Regions from separate parts of the Erysipelothrix rhusiopathiae genome, predicted to be linked through region 3. Evidence: a T-box and tRNA genes for the amino acid it is inferred to sense, from the RefSeq annotation. Region 3 holds a T-box; the other regions hold tRNA genes.
What was found. The T-box of region 3 lies ahead of thrS (threonine--tRNA ligase). A T-box ahead of a tRNA ligase gene usually reads a tRNA of that ligase, here a tRNA-Thr.

Region 1 (4,650 bases), 740 kb from region 3:
TGGATTTCCATGAGGTTGAATTGAAGTGCGGGGAAACAGTGTTAGCGCATAATCTACAACTCACGGTTTACAGTCGTGATCGGATTGCGATTGTCGGACGTAATGGCATCGGAAAAACAACCTTGCTGCATGAAATTGTGAAATCCTTTGATACTCATGAAGTTGGTGTCATGCATCAATCCTATGAACTTAATCTTGACTATAATCTTACGCCGATTGAAAATTGTGTTGTAGAAGGGTCTCGAGATGAACGTGGTAGCATTACAAACCACCTCGGTAGTTTAAAGTTCACAGAGATTGAAATGAATACACCAATGCATCTGTTGTCTGGTGGCCAAAAAGCAAAAGTGTCATTATTAAAACTTGTTCTTAAAAATCCTAAAGTCATCATTCTTGATGAGCCTACTCGTAATTTAAGTCCTTTGAGTGTAGGGGTTATTTATAACTTACTCAACGAGTATCAAGGCGCGATCATTTCCGTAACACATGACCGAACGCTTATCCAAGAAGTTTTTGAGGATATTTACTATTTTGATGCTTCGGGACTCTCAATTATTTCATAATATTTCCCGGGTGAATTTTTTGTGAAGAAAATTGAAATAGAATCTATTTGAGACTTTGCGTGAAAACAAGTAGAATAAGAAATAAGGACGGTGGGAATATGAAAGAACATGTAATTCGGTTAATGCCTGGTGATGATTTATTGCAAGGAATTGATGCTTACTGTAAGAAATTTCAAATTACATCAGGATATATAGGGACATGCGTTGGAAGTTTATCCAGTGTTGTCTTTCGTAAAGGTCATAATAAAAAAGAAATTCAATTACAGGGACCCTATGAAATTGTTTCGTGCGTTGGAACGGTTTCTCAAGGGGGTCACCATATTCATGCGTCCATCAGTGACTTGGAATTTAAAGTTCTCGGTGGTCATGTTGCTTTGGGGTGTACCGTAAAGTCAACTGCGGAAATTGTGATCATTGAACTTGAACATCATCAATTAACACGAACCAAAGGTGAGTTATCTGGGTTTAAGGAACTTGAAATTGAAGTTACAGGTAATGTATGTAAAGAGAGTTAAGAAAAAAGAACGGAAGCTTCCGTTCTTTTTATGTGTTTGAGCTTTGTGCAGTTTGAGCAGCACGTCTTGAATTCGCAAGTTCCGCATCAATCGCAATGGTTATACAAAGGCATAGCAAGGCATTGTTGTCATCGTGAATATTCAATTCATAACTGTCGCCCCAACTAAACCATTTCTTGGACAGCGTCATCAGTGTTTTGTTGTGCGAAGTAATGTTGTAACGATGTCCAAGATAATCACCGCTGAGTTTCCAGTCAAGGTGTTTAAGCGAGAATTTCATTTTAAATAATGACAAATCCCTTTTTAAAAGAACATTGTGATCGGCAGTGCTGATGATGTATTGAGATAAAAAATGGAAGGGCTTGTGTTTTACGGTCGCAACAGGTGTTTGGGTTGCATCCGTAATTGTGAATTTACGACCAATGGTTAAAATTGAGCCATGCACTGAATATAGGGTTGTGCCATATTCGTCTTTGACATCAAATCGATCACGAATCGACAGTACGTGTTGTTTTACATATAATTTCATATTTTTTCTCCTAGGGTCTTGATTTGGATGTAAATGAGATGTACAATTTAATCACGCCGGCTTAGCTCAATTGGTAGAGCAACTGAATCGTAATCAGTAGGTTGGGGGTTCAAGTCCTCTAGCCGGCACCATAACATTTACACCAGTTGGTGTTTTTTTTTATAATCTCAGTTTATCACAATTAATCCATACAGTCGATGGATGCATTTTGAAATATATAGAAAAAACATTTCAAATGATATTTAGATTGTAAGGGGTTTATGTCCTTTATTTAAAGGAAATGAATGAAATATTATTTCAGTTTATTAGGCTACCATTTTGAAAATGAATTTGATATAATGACAATGTACATAAAGGAGAATATCATGGAAGGTTTAGAATTACTTAGTTTTCAAATGATTTCATTTAACGGGTCGGCTCGTTCATGTTTTGTGGAAGCAATTCAGGCAGCGAAAGAGGGCGACTTCGAACGTGCAGAACAGCTTATGGCTGAAGGTGAAGAACAATTTGTTGAGGGACATCGTGTTCATGCACAATTAATTCAACAAGAAGCTCAAAATGGCGCAACACAAGTGAACTTGTTGTTGATTCATGCGGAAGATCAAATGATGAGCGCAGAAGTATTAAAAATTATGGCTACAGAGCTTATTGACATTCACAAGAAAATTCAATAAGAGCTGTGGCTCTTTTTTTATTTTTAGGCACATGGTACAATGCAATTAGTTAGATGTAAACATAAAATGAGGAGATCATCATGTTAAAAGAAAATAAAATATGGATTGCACAGGGCGAAGCACCAGTGTATATTTTACCGCAGATGTTAAATCGTCATGGATTGATTACGGGTGCTACAGGTACTGGTAAGACGGTTACGTTGAAAGTTTTAACGGAAGCATTGAGTGACTTAGGTGTTCCTACGTTTTTAGCGGATATTAAAGGTGATGTGTCCGGACTTGCCTCCGCAGGAGTTGATAACCCTAATGTATCCAGCCGTGTTGAAAAGTTTGGCGTGGATGGATTTGAATATAAAGGGTTTCCTGTAACGTTTTGGGATATTTACGGTAAGGGTGGTATTCCCGTTCGTACTACGATTTCTGAAATGGGTCCTATTATGCTTTCAAAACTTATGGATCTTAATGAAACGCAAGCGAGTGTGTTATCTTTAGTTTTTAAAATTGCGGATACACAAGGCTTGTTGTTGCTGGATATTAAGGATTTAAAAGCGATGTTGGACTATGTTTACCAAAACAATAAGGAACTTGCTGCGCAATATGGTTTAATGTCTACACAGACAATAGGCGCAGTTGTTCGTAAAGTTGTTTTTTTGGAAGAACAAGGTGCAGATATTTTCTTTGGTGAACCTGCTTTAGATATCCAAGATTGGATTTGTACGGATTCAAATGGACGCGGTATGATTAATGTTCTTCATAGTGTTGAGTTGTTCCGCCAACCAACCCTTTACGCAACCTTTTTACTTTGGATGTTATCGGAACTTTTTGAAACATTACCTGAAGTTGGGGACGTAGAGAAACCAAAGATGGTGTTCTTCTTTGATGAAGCGCATCTTCTGTTTAAGGACGTTCCGAAAGCGTTAGTGGATCGAATTGAACTTGTTGTTAAGTTGATTCGTTCAAAAGGAGTGGGTGTGTATTTTATCTCCCAAAGTCCTTCAGACATCCCAGATCGCGTTTTAAGTCAGCTTGGGAACCGAATCCAACATGCACTTCGTGCATACACGCCTGGGGAACAAAAACAGGTAAGAGCTGCAGCTCAAAGTTTTAGAACTAATCCGAATTTCAATACTGAGACAGCGATTATGGAACTGGGTACGGGAGAAGCGATTATTTCAACGCTTGATGAAAAGGGAACACCACAAATTGCGGAACGTGCTTTCGTGTTGCCGCCGCAAAGTCTTATGGCTGAAGTGGATGCAAGCATGCGAATGTCAATGATTCATAACAGTAGTTTTAATCAAAAATATATGGAATCGATTGATCGATTTTCAGCGTATGAGTCACTAGCAGAAAAAATGACTCAAGCAGGGATTGAAGAGGAGCAGGAAAAAGTGAATTTAGAACTTGAAAAAGAACGTCTCGCATTCGAGAAAGAGAAACAAAAATTGGAAAAAGAAAAAGAAAAATTACAAAATCGTAAGAAGACCACAACAAGACATCGTCAGACACCAATTGAAAAAGGAATGAATCGAACGATGAGTACTATCGGGAATGAGTTAGGTAAAGCGATTTCAAGAAACATAATGGGAATCCTTACTGGGAAGAAATGATTAGAAATGTTAACGCTTTCTTATAGACACTATTTGCCTTTGTTGTTATAATAGTTTCATATCGAGGAGGATATTATGAGAAAAATTATTTTATTATGTTCAGCAGGTATGTCAACAAGTATCCTTGTTACAAAAATGCAAGAAGCCGCTGCTGCACAAGGATATGACGTAGAAATATCAGCTCACGCTGTAAGTGAAGCCGCACGTGTTGGTGCTGATGCAGACATCATCCTACTAGGACCTCAAGTTCGTTTCAATTTAAGTACAGTTCAAAAACAATTACCAGAAAAACCAATTGAAGTTATCGATATGCGTGCATACGGTACTATGAACGGTGAAGCTGTCATTGCGGAAGTTAAAAAAGTACTTGGCGATGCTTAAATCTAAAAATGTTAGTGTAAACTAACATTTTTTATTTTATAATAGTAAGTAATTACGATGGAGGTTATTATGAAAATAAATATCGTGTATTATTCAGCTTCAGGGAATACGCAAATGATTGCGGATTCAATATTCGAAGCAGTTGAAGATTTGGGCATTGAAGGCAGTAATGATTTTGTATCAGATGTAACGGCTGAATCCGTTATTGACGCAGATGTATTATTTTTAGGATCGCCTGCTATGAATGACGAGAATGTTGAAGAATATGAGTTCAGACCGTTTTTTGATGAACTGCTTCCGATGCTTTCGGGAAAACGTATCGTTCTTTTTGGTTCATATGATTGGGGCGAAGGTGTTTGGATTGAAAATTGGGAACAA
Region 2 (4,650 bases), 880 kb from region 3:
TCGTAATGACCTGATCGGCTTCGTCAATAATCTTGAAACCAAGGTTTTGAAATAGCTTCAATGAAAAGGTGTTGTGGTCTCTTACTTGTGCAAATATTTGTGGGATGCCTAATACGGTTGCTCGAAATAACAAGCCTTCCACAGCAAAGGTTCCAATATGTTGGTTTTGATATTTCGGATCAACAATAATTTTTATTTGATTTCCTATCAGTGCGACACTTCCGCATTGATGAAAGGTGTCTCCGTTTAGAATTTCAATATAATAAAGTTCGCCATTCTCAGCGAGATTTGTATAATAAGACGCAACTTCTTGATCAGAAAAAATCATCCGATCTCCGCGAAGAGCAAACATCAAATCTTCATTTTCCATCCAGGATCGAGCTTCATCCGACAATACATCAAATTTCACAAGATGTAATGATTCTGATAAGTGTATAAAAGCAGGTTGATTCTTTGTATTCATATTTACCCCTCCTTTAAAACAGTCTATCATGTGTAAGCGTGGCACTTGGTGAATGTTTATGGAAAATTGAAATGCGCGTGTGTCTTTACATAAAGGAATAGGTATTGTATATTTGTTGTACTTTAAAGGAGGATACGATGAATACAATTATAGGACTTGGTATTGTACTTGAAGCCTCAGATAAAACAATTGGACAAATTGAAAATATCCTGGATCTTGTGGACAGTTATAAAACTAAAATGGAAATTACACATCCTAAAGACGGTGATTATCACGATTGGATTACCGAAACTGTGGATGGAAATATCTATACAACAATCGAAAAACTTGCTTACCGAACATCTTACGCTGATATCGAATTTAAGATTGGAAATAAAGATGTGGAAACACGCATGAGTATCACCAATGAGACGGATGCATTGGTCGTAAAATTTGATATTGTGGAAGAGCATCTTCTACCTGAAAAAAGTGTAGAACATTTAGAAGCAACAACACAATTAATGACTCATATTTTTGAGATTATTGATCGTAATGTGGAGTATGAGTATTTATTCTGCGATAGTGAAGCGGAATATCTCTATTCAAAACAACGCTTACTCGAAGTAGGTCATCAACCCTATGCACTTTTCAAAATGAATGATCGTAATACGGTCTATGCAGAATGGTATCTTGATGGTTTTACCTTAAGAGGGTCCCATTAATCAACGAAAAACAGGTCTTTAAGATCTGTTTTTTTATGAAATAATAGAATTATAATCTAATAAATATGTGCTTGAATCGATTCTGTTTCTCAAATAAAGAAAACGGCAAGCACCAGTAAGTAGGAAACTGTTAAAGGTATTACGAATCGTAGTATCATTTCAGGTTTTTATCCAATATGGACAAGAAAAGGGCAGTATTTAAAGGATAAAAGAAGTATGCTTAGTACTGTTTGGGAGGAGATGTCCATGAAAGAAACTAAAAAAATTAAAAGAAGAATTATTCTTAGTATTTTCGTATTAATTGTTGCATGCGCATGTCTATATTACTTAGTTACATTTGATGCGGGTGAGAGTCCTCAAGAATTTCCATATGAGAGTGGAAACTATATTGTGGGAACAGATTTAGATCCAGGAGAATATATGCTTCTTACGGATCAAGAAGGCTATTTTGAAATAAGAAATCAAAATTCATCACAGATTAAGAGCAACGACAATTTTAAAGGGAATTCAATTATCACTTTAAATGAGAATGAAGTAATTGAGGTTTCAAGAGCACTTATATATCCTTATATAGCTTCGCCAGAACTCAAGCCTCAAGCAGATGGCATGTATAAGATTGGGGAACATTTAGATGCTGGAACGTATAAATTAAAAACTGAATTAAGTGGTTATTATGAAATCACAACATCGTCCGATCATAATGTCGACGATATTCTTGAGAATAATAATTTTACGGATACAGTTACGATTTATGTTAAGGACGGGGAGTATCTAAAACTTAATTCAGCCTTGATTCTTGAACGACCATCATCATAATCACAATAAAAAAATAAAAAGCACGTAGTGGTCAAAGAATAACCAATACGTGCTTTGTTTTAATTTTAATGGTGCCGCCACCGAGAATCGAACTCGGAACTGAGCATTACCATTGCTCTATTTTACCATTGAACTATGGCGGCATTGCATTACTATAATACTCAATGTAATTCAAAAAATCAAATACTATTTTAAATAATCTTGGTGGAATAATTGTTTAGTTAAGAATAACCATTATTTAGTAATGCTTTACTAATTTTTAGAAGTAACTTTTACTGATGAAAGCGGTATAACTGTGGTACAATGTTAAAAAATAGGAGGCAAGTATGAAGGACTTAACTTTAGTAATATTAGCTGCCGGAATGGGAAGCCGTTACGGTGGATTAAAACAAATTGACAAATTCGGAAAAAATGGCGAGGCAATCATCGACTTTTCAATCTATGATGCAATTCAAGCAGGATTTAATAAACTTGTATTAATTATTCGTGAGGAACATGAAGCAATTTTTGAAGCAGAACTTGTTGGGAAAATTAGACCGTTTATCAATGTGGAATATGCTTTCCAAAGTACAAGTGATGTTCCTGAATGGTTTGAAGGGGTTGAAGGCCGTGAAAAACCTTGGGGAACAACACATGCGTTGCTTGCTGCTCGTAACCAGGTTTCAGGACCTTTTATGATTATCAATGCAGATGACTATTACGGAAAAGCTGCTTTTGTAGAAATGGCACGTTTCTTAAATGAAGATGTTACAGATCAACAGGCTGCAATGATGGGATACATTGTGGACAATACAATTACAGACAACGGTACAGTAACACGTGGTGTATGTAAGAATGTTGATGGTTTCTTAACAGATATTGTGGAAACAGATGGCATTAAGCGTACAGATAAAGGTGTTGTCGGAGGACCTGATGAAACTTTGATTGCTGATGGAACACAAGTTTCAATGAACTTCTGGGGCTTTACACCTGCAATCTTTGATTTAATGGAATCAAAATTCGAAACATTCTTAAAAGAAGAAGTTGCGAAGAACCCTATGAAATCAGAAGCACTTCTACCGAATGATGTGGGATCTTTAATCAATGACGGTAAATTATCCGTTAAAATCTTAGATACTCCAGATCGCTGGTTTGGTGTTACATATCAAGAAGATAAACCAATGGTTCTTGCACAGTTTGCGAAGTTCCAAGAAGATGGTACATACCCAGAAAAACTTTGGGATAAAGCGTAAAATTAAGCTTTAGTTTAAAATTTATCACCTTCTGTGAATAGTGAAATAAAAAAAGAGTGAAGCATTATCGTCTGAAGATTATTCAGATGGTAATGCTTTTTTTATTCTAATGGTGTTGGTGTTTAAAGCAATGAGGTAGGAGTATTACTTTAGAGTGTATAATGTTGTCCGAATACTATGTCTACAACCACAAATAGAAAACCTCCTGTTCGATAAGTATTGATAAATACTCCGTTTCAAGAGGTTTTTTCATATAGTTAAAAAAATCTAACGTTCATTGTAAATAATATCTATAAAGAAAAGATTCAATAAAATTAAATCTATTTAGAATTCTTATTTCGTTTTATTCTCTTCGTATTGTATAAGATAACACCGGCACTTAAAAGGAGTAGTCCAGAAAATTTTTGTTTTTTTGTGACTCCTGCATTTGGTAATGTGTCAACAGGTGTTTTTTTCACATCAGATTCAGTGTTTGTTTTTAAAACTATTTCGACACTATTTACAATTGTTTCAACTGGATTAAGTGTAGGTTTTACAAGGTTTTCAATATGAGGTGGTTTCGTAACTCCACTTTCGGGAGTCGGACGAATGTTGATTACCTCAGGTGTGATTGCGATATCATCATTAACAGGTGTGTTTGAAACTGTAATCTCTTTAATGTTTTTCGAATAGACATATGTGATTTCCTGTTGGATGTCACTAAAGACGCCATCCGGTTCTCCATGTATGTGTTTGAAGGTGTACTCGGGGATCTCTTCTTTTTCGGTTGTATAGGATTCTCCAATGTTACCAGAGAGTGTTTTCTGCGGATGAAGATGGTTGTTGTCTTCGTCAATATAGTTTACGTAAATATCTGCGCCCTTCGAAGGTTCGATTTCTTTTTCGTAGGTTGCTCTAAATACAGTGGACATGTAAAAATCACTAAATGTCCAACTTCCACTCCGTGTTAACCCCATAAAGCTAGCCATATGGAAATGTGTATCTGAGTTACTTAATAAATCCCCTAATGTGATTTCTAGAACAGTGTCACCTACATTTACTTTATAATGAATATTTGTTAATGCTTGTGCCTCTTCCTCTGTCTTGACAATTATTTGTTTGTAATTATCATTGTTAGGAGGGAAATTAATGGCTTCGATTGCTCCCTTATTGTTTTGGGGATAGTCACGAGGCACGATATAATACTCGTTATTATTTTTTTTATCAAGCCATCTTACACCGTTATCATATTCATATTCTCGGGTTTTTTTGTTATCTGAAAAGCTAGTGATATAAACTTTAAAGTCCATCAAGTCATAATCTGCTGTTGTGAAAAGTAGTTGATAGTTGAGATATGAAAGACCCGAATATCCACCAGTGTAATCTAACACATCTCCGATTCTATTTTCAGCCCTTCCCATTTTTCCACTTAAAAGGTTATTCCATTCTTCGGTTTCTG
Region 3 (4,650 bases):
TACAAGAATAGAACAAAAAAAGAGTATTAACACATCCCTGCATTAATACTCAATTCAAGCAATTCTAAATACTGTAAAATTTGTTATTTTTCAATTTTATGGATATAACGTGTACTGATTTCGTTTTCAACCATTTGCATGAATACATCTAAATCAAATGGATTTTGTGCTCGTTCACCATAACGGCGTACGTTAACACTACGATCTTCGATTTCTTGATCTCCAATAATTAATTGAAGTGGAATTTTATTCTTTTGCGCTTCACGTAAACGATAACCTAATTTTTCATTACGGCCATCAACATGTGCACGAATACCTTTTTCTAAAAGAAGATCGCAGACTTCGTTTGCATAATCCATATGGAATTCCGTATTTACTGGAATGATTTCTATTTGTTTTGGTGCCATCCACAGTGGGAAACCACCTGCAAAATGCTCAATCAGAATACCAATAAAGCGTTCAATTGACCCAAAAATTGCACGGTGGAGCATGATTGGACGTTTTTTCTTTCCATCTTCCGCAACATATGTGAGGTCAAAACGTTCAGGAAGGTTCATATCCAATTGGACAGTACCACATTGCCATACTCGGTTTAAAGAATCTCTTACTTTGAAGTCTAGTTTAGGACCATAGAAAGCACCATCGCCCTCATTAATCTTAAAGTCGACACCAGCGGCCATACAAGCCTCTTTAAGCGCTTGTTCTGATCGATCCCAAACATCAATATCACCAATGTATTTGTCCTCAGGACGCGTTGATAATTCAATTGAGTAAGAAAGACCAAATGTCGAATAAATTTCATTAATGAAATCTAAAATTTCAACAATTTCATCTTGTAATTGATCTTCACGCATAAACAAGTGAGCATCATCTTGAGTAAAGGAACGAACACGGAATAACCCATTTAATGCCCCACTTGCCTCGTGACGATGAACATGACCCATCTCAGCAAGACGAATTGGTAAATCACGATATGAATGCAAACCGTTTTTATAGACGAGCATTCCTCCAGGACAATTCATAGGTTTGATTGCGAACTCGCGATCATCAATAGTTGATGTATACATATTTTCGCGATAATTTTCCCAGTGACCTGAGACTTCCCACAATTCTTTATTTAACATCGTTGGAGTTTGTGTAAATACATAGCCACGTTTGATGTGTGCATTGTAGTAATACTCATCCAAAGCATGACGCAATGTCATACCATTTGGTAACCAAAATGGGAAACCCGGGCCAAATTCACTCATCATGAAGAGTTCAAGTTCTTTACCAAGTTTTTTATGATCACGTGCTTTGGCTGCTTCTAGCCATTCAAGATACTGATTAAGATCTTCTTCAGTTTCAAATGTAATTCCGTAGACACGTTGAAGCATTTTGTTATTGGAATCACCTTTCCAATATGCTCCAGAAACTTTAAGAAGTTTGAAATATTTCATTTTCTTTGTCGTTTCAACATGCGGTCCACGACATAAGTCAATGAATTCTGCTTGACGGTATGCTGATATTGTTGCATCATCCTCAAGATTGTTGATGATATCGATCTTATAGGAATCGTCTTTGAAAATTTCTAAAGCTTCTTCTTTTGTTAACTCTTCACGTGTAATGCGCTTGTCTTCTTTCGCAATTTTACGCATCATTGACTCGATTTTAGGTAAGTCCTCTTCTGTTAAAACTTGATCTCCTAAATCCATGTCATAATAAAAACCATCTTCAATTACAGGTCCAACCCAGAATTTCGCTTCAGGATACAGACGCTTCACAGCATGAGCAAGTAAGTGTGCTGATGAGTGATTCAAGATATTTAGACGTTCGTCTTCTCTAATATTTACCATAATAACCTCCTCTATAATAAAGAAAAAACGTAAATCCATCCAAAAGGACGAATTTACGCGGTACCACCTTTAATTCACAATTTAAATTGTGCACTTAAACTGTTAACGCCAGAATACGGGATTTTTTCTAAAATCCAACTCTGAGGTGGTAAATACGCATATTCTACGAGAAGTTTTCACCAACCACTTCACTCTCTAGTTCAAAACAACGTATTTTTGTCCTCTTCACTGTTTATATATTATTTATACATCAATAGTAAAGAAATATCAACTAAATTACAAAATTACCTTCATTAAATACGATAATAGTTTTACCATCGTGTGTCGTTCCTACAACACTCATATCCTCACTACCAAACATAAAGTCTTCATGATTTAATGAATCATTCGCATTATGTGCAAGTAATTCTTCACCAGTCATCTCGGTACCACCTTTAAGATTCATTGGGTAAGCACGACCTAAGGCCATATGACATGAAGCATTTTCATCAAAAAGCGTGTTATAGAATAGAATATTCAGATCGGAAATGGGTGATTGATGCGAAATGAGTGCAATTTCACCAATGTGACGGCTTCCTTCATCCGTGTTTAAAAGTTGTTCTAATGTTTCGCGTTCTTGTTTCGCGTCAAACTCAACAACTTTTCCATCAACGAATTTCAACCAGAATTCATCAATAAGCTTTCCATTATAGTTTAATGGTTTTGTGCTATATACAATACCATTTACATTTAGGCGATCAGGCATGGTAAATGATTCCTCAGTCGGCATATTTGGATTAAATGTATATCCGCGTTCTGATACTTCTTCACCACCAGCCCATACATGATTATCGACCAATCCAACTACAATATCAGTTCCCTTACCATTTTTGAAATGCAGCGATTTAAAATTGTAGTCGTTTAAAATTTGATTTTGATGTGACAGTTTTGCATTATGTTTTTCCCATGCTTCAACTGGATCATCACTTTCATTAATACGTACAGCATAAAGAATAGCTTCTAACAGTTTTTCATATGCTTCTTCAATCTCAAGATCTGGGAAAACTACGTGTGCCCATTCTTTGGTTGGAAGTGATACTAATGACCACTGACCTCGATTTGCCATCGTATACTCTCGCATACGTTTTAAAGCCTGCGCTTGTGCTTTAGCTTGTGCAGCCAGTTTATCACCGTCTACATCAGCCATAAGCCCAGGTGATGGTGCATAGATAGAGAGACGACATAAATCTTCATCTAAATAACTATCGTATTCATCAATAAGCCATTGTGGAATATCGGTAAGTGTTTCAATATCTTGATTTTGAACATGCATTTTCGCAATATGATCATCACCAAATTTGATAACAACTTTTTTAGCACCTGCTGCATAAGCTTCCTCTACAATTAAACGAGCAAATTCATAGTGCTCAGCTTTAACATTTACTAAAACTGTTTGTCCTTTTTGTACATTTACACCTGAACAAACCGCTAATTTAGCATATTTTTTTAATAAATCATTCATTATCTGTGACCTTCTTTCGAGTAACACAACATCGCCGCACCAATTACACCAGGTTCATCCAACTTCGCTTCAACAAATTGTGTATCTCTCATTTGTTCATGAACGAGATCCTGATAATAACCGATCATACGGTCCCAATATAAGTTTTTCGATTTCGTAACACCACCACCAATTACAAAAACATGTGGATTACATACATGCGCAATTGAAGAGAGCATCATAGCGAAATCGTAGGACATTTCATCAATTAGTTGAATTGCCTGTTCATTTCCTTGTTCCATTAAGGTGAAAATTTCTTCTGCAGACTGAATCTTTGGATCAATCAATTCTTGAGCTTTACGAACTAATGCCGAACCACTTGCTTCATTTTCAACCGCACCCGCATTTAAAGTATTAATGTCCGACCGTCGAACACGTTCACGATCAATCACGATATTACCGACTTCCCCCGCATACCCCTTGTGACCAGAAAGCACTTGTCCATTAAATACAAGTGCTCCCCCAATACCTGTAGAATGCGTTAAATAATACACAACATTATTGCCTTTACCTGCACCAACGAGTGCTTCAGCAAGACCTGCAACGTTTGCATCATTATCCATATAGATTGGTAAATCTATATGTTTTTTGAGATAATCGATTACCGGATACTCCGTAAACCCTTTCATGTTTGTAGATAAGGTTACGCACCCGAGTTCTGTGTTCACTGGACCGGGTAAACCCAGTCCAATTCCAACACATTCATCAAATTGCTTTAAATTTTTTATCATCGAAATGATATTATCTAAAACAACTTCAGGTCCCTCAAGTGCGTATGATTCGCTCTTAACTTGCTCATGAATCTTTCCATCTTCATCAATAACAGCCACACGTACATTTGTACCGCCTAAATCAACTCCGATATATTTATTCATAACAATCTCCTTATTTTATTTCAATAATTTTCATTGTATTTGTATTACCGGTACCTGTTGGGTATCCAGCAGCAATAATAACTTTTTTACCTGGTTCGATTCCGAAGTTTTTAGCAATTGTATTTGCAATTTCATCATCATTTGTCATTTCATTTCGAATATCTGAAACAACTGGTTTCACACCCCAAACAATTTCAAGTCGATTTTGTACTTCTTTAGTGAAAGTAACAGCAATCACAGGAACGTTTGGACGATATTTTGAGATACGTTTAGCAGTTGAACCGCTTTGAGTAAATGCAATTACCGCAGCAACATCATCAAGGTTTAATGCTGTTTCAGCAATTGAAATCCCGATTGAATCTTGAATTGTTCGTTTTGATGATTTAATTGAATGACGTAA

Region 1: it has a tRNA-Thr gene. The T-box ahead of thrS (threonine--tRNA ligase) is inferred to sense a tRNA for this amino acid. The anticodon was not compared.
Region 2: it has a tRNA-Thr gene. The T-box ahead of thrS (threonine--tRNA ligase) is inferred to sense a tRNA for this amino acid. The anticodon was not compared.

The regions. Positions count from the first base shown of each region.
Region 1 is NZ_LR134439.1:679,605-684,254, forward strand. It holds gene EL194_RS03395 (ATP-binding cassette domain-containing protein) at 1-563, shown strand, start outside; gene EL194_RS03400 (PPC domain-containing DNA-binding protein) at 662-1,078, shown strand; partial or broken gene EL194_RS03405 (LURP-one-related/scramblase family protein) at 1,107-1,610, opposite strand; tRNA gene EL194_RS03410 (tRNA-Thr) at 1,663-1,738, shown strand; gene EL194_RS03415 (PTS lactose/cellobiose transporter subunit IIA) at 1,973-2,281, shown strand; gene EL194_RS03420 (helicase HerA-like domain-containing protein) at 2,362-3,891, shown strand; gene EL194_RS03425 (PTS sugar transporter subunit IIB) at 3,967-4,272, shown strand; gene EL194_RS03430 (flavodoxin domain-containing protein) at 4,342-4,650, shown strand, end outside.
Region 2 is NZ_LR134439.1:828,386-833,035, forward strand. It holds gene EL194_RS04050 (GNAT family N-acetyltransferase) at 1-463, opposite strand, end outside; gene EL194_RS04055 (Imm64 family immunity protein) at 601-1,164, shown strand; gene EL194_RS04060 (hypothetical protein) at 1,411-1,980, shown strand; tRNA gene EL194_RS04065 (tRNA-Thr) at 2,050-2,123, opposite strand; gene EL194_RS04070 (nucleotidyltransferase family protein) at 2,307-3,212, shown strand; gene EL194_RS04075 (MucBP domain-containing protein) at 3,533-4,650, opposite strand, start outside.
Region 3 is NZ_LR134439.1:1,706,597-1,711,246, forward strand. It holds gene thrS (threonine--tRNA ligase) at 84-1,835, opposite strand; T-box leader at 1,876-2,073, opposite strand; gene EL194_RS08260 (aminopeptidase) at 2,107-3,336, opposite strand; gene EL194_RS08265 (ROK family protein) at 3,336-4,250, opposite strand; gene pyk (pyruvate kinase) at 4,261-4,650, opposite strand, start outside.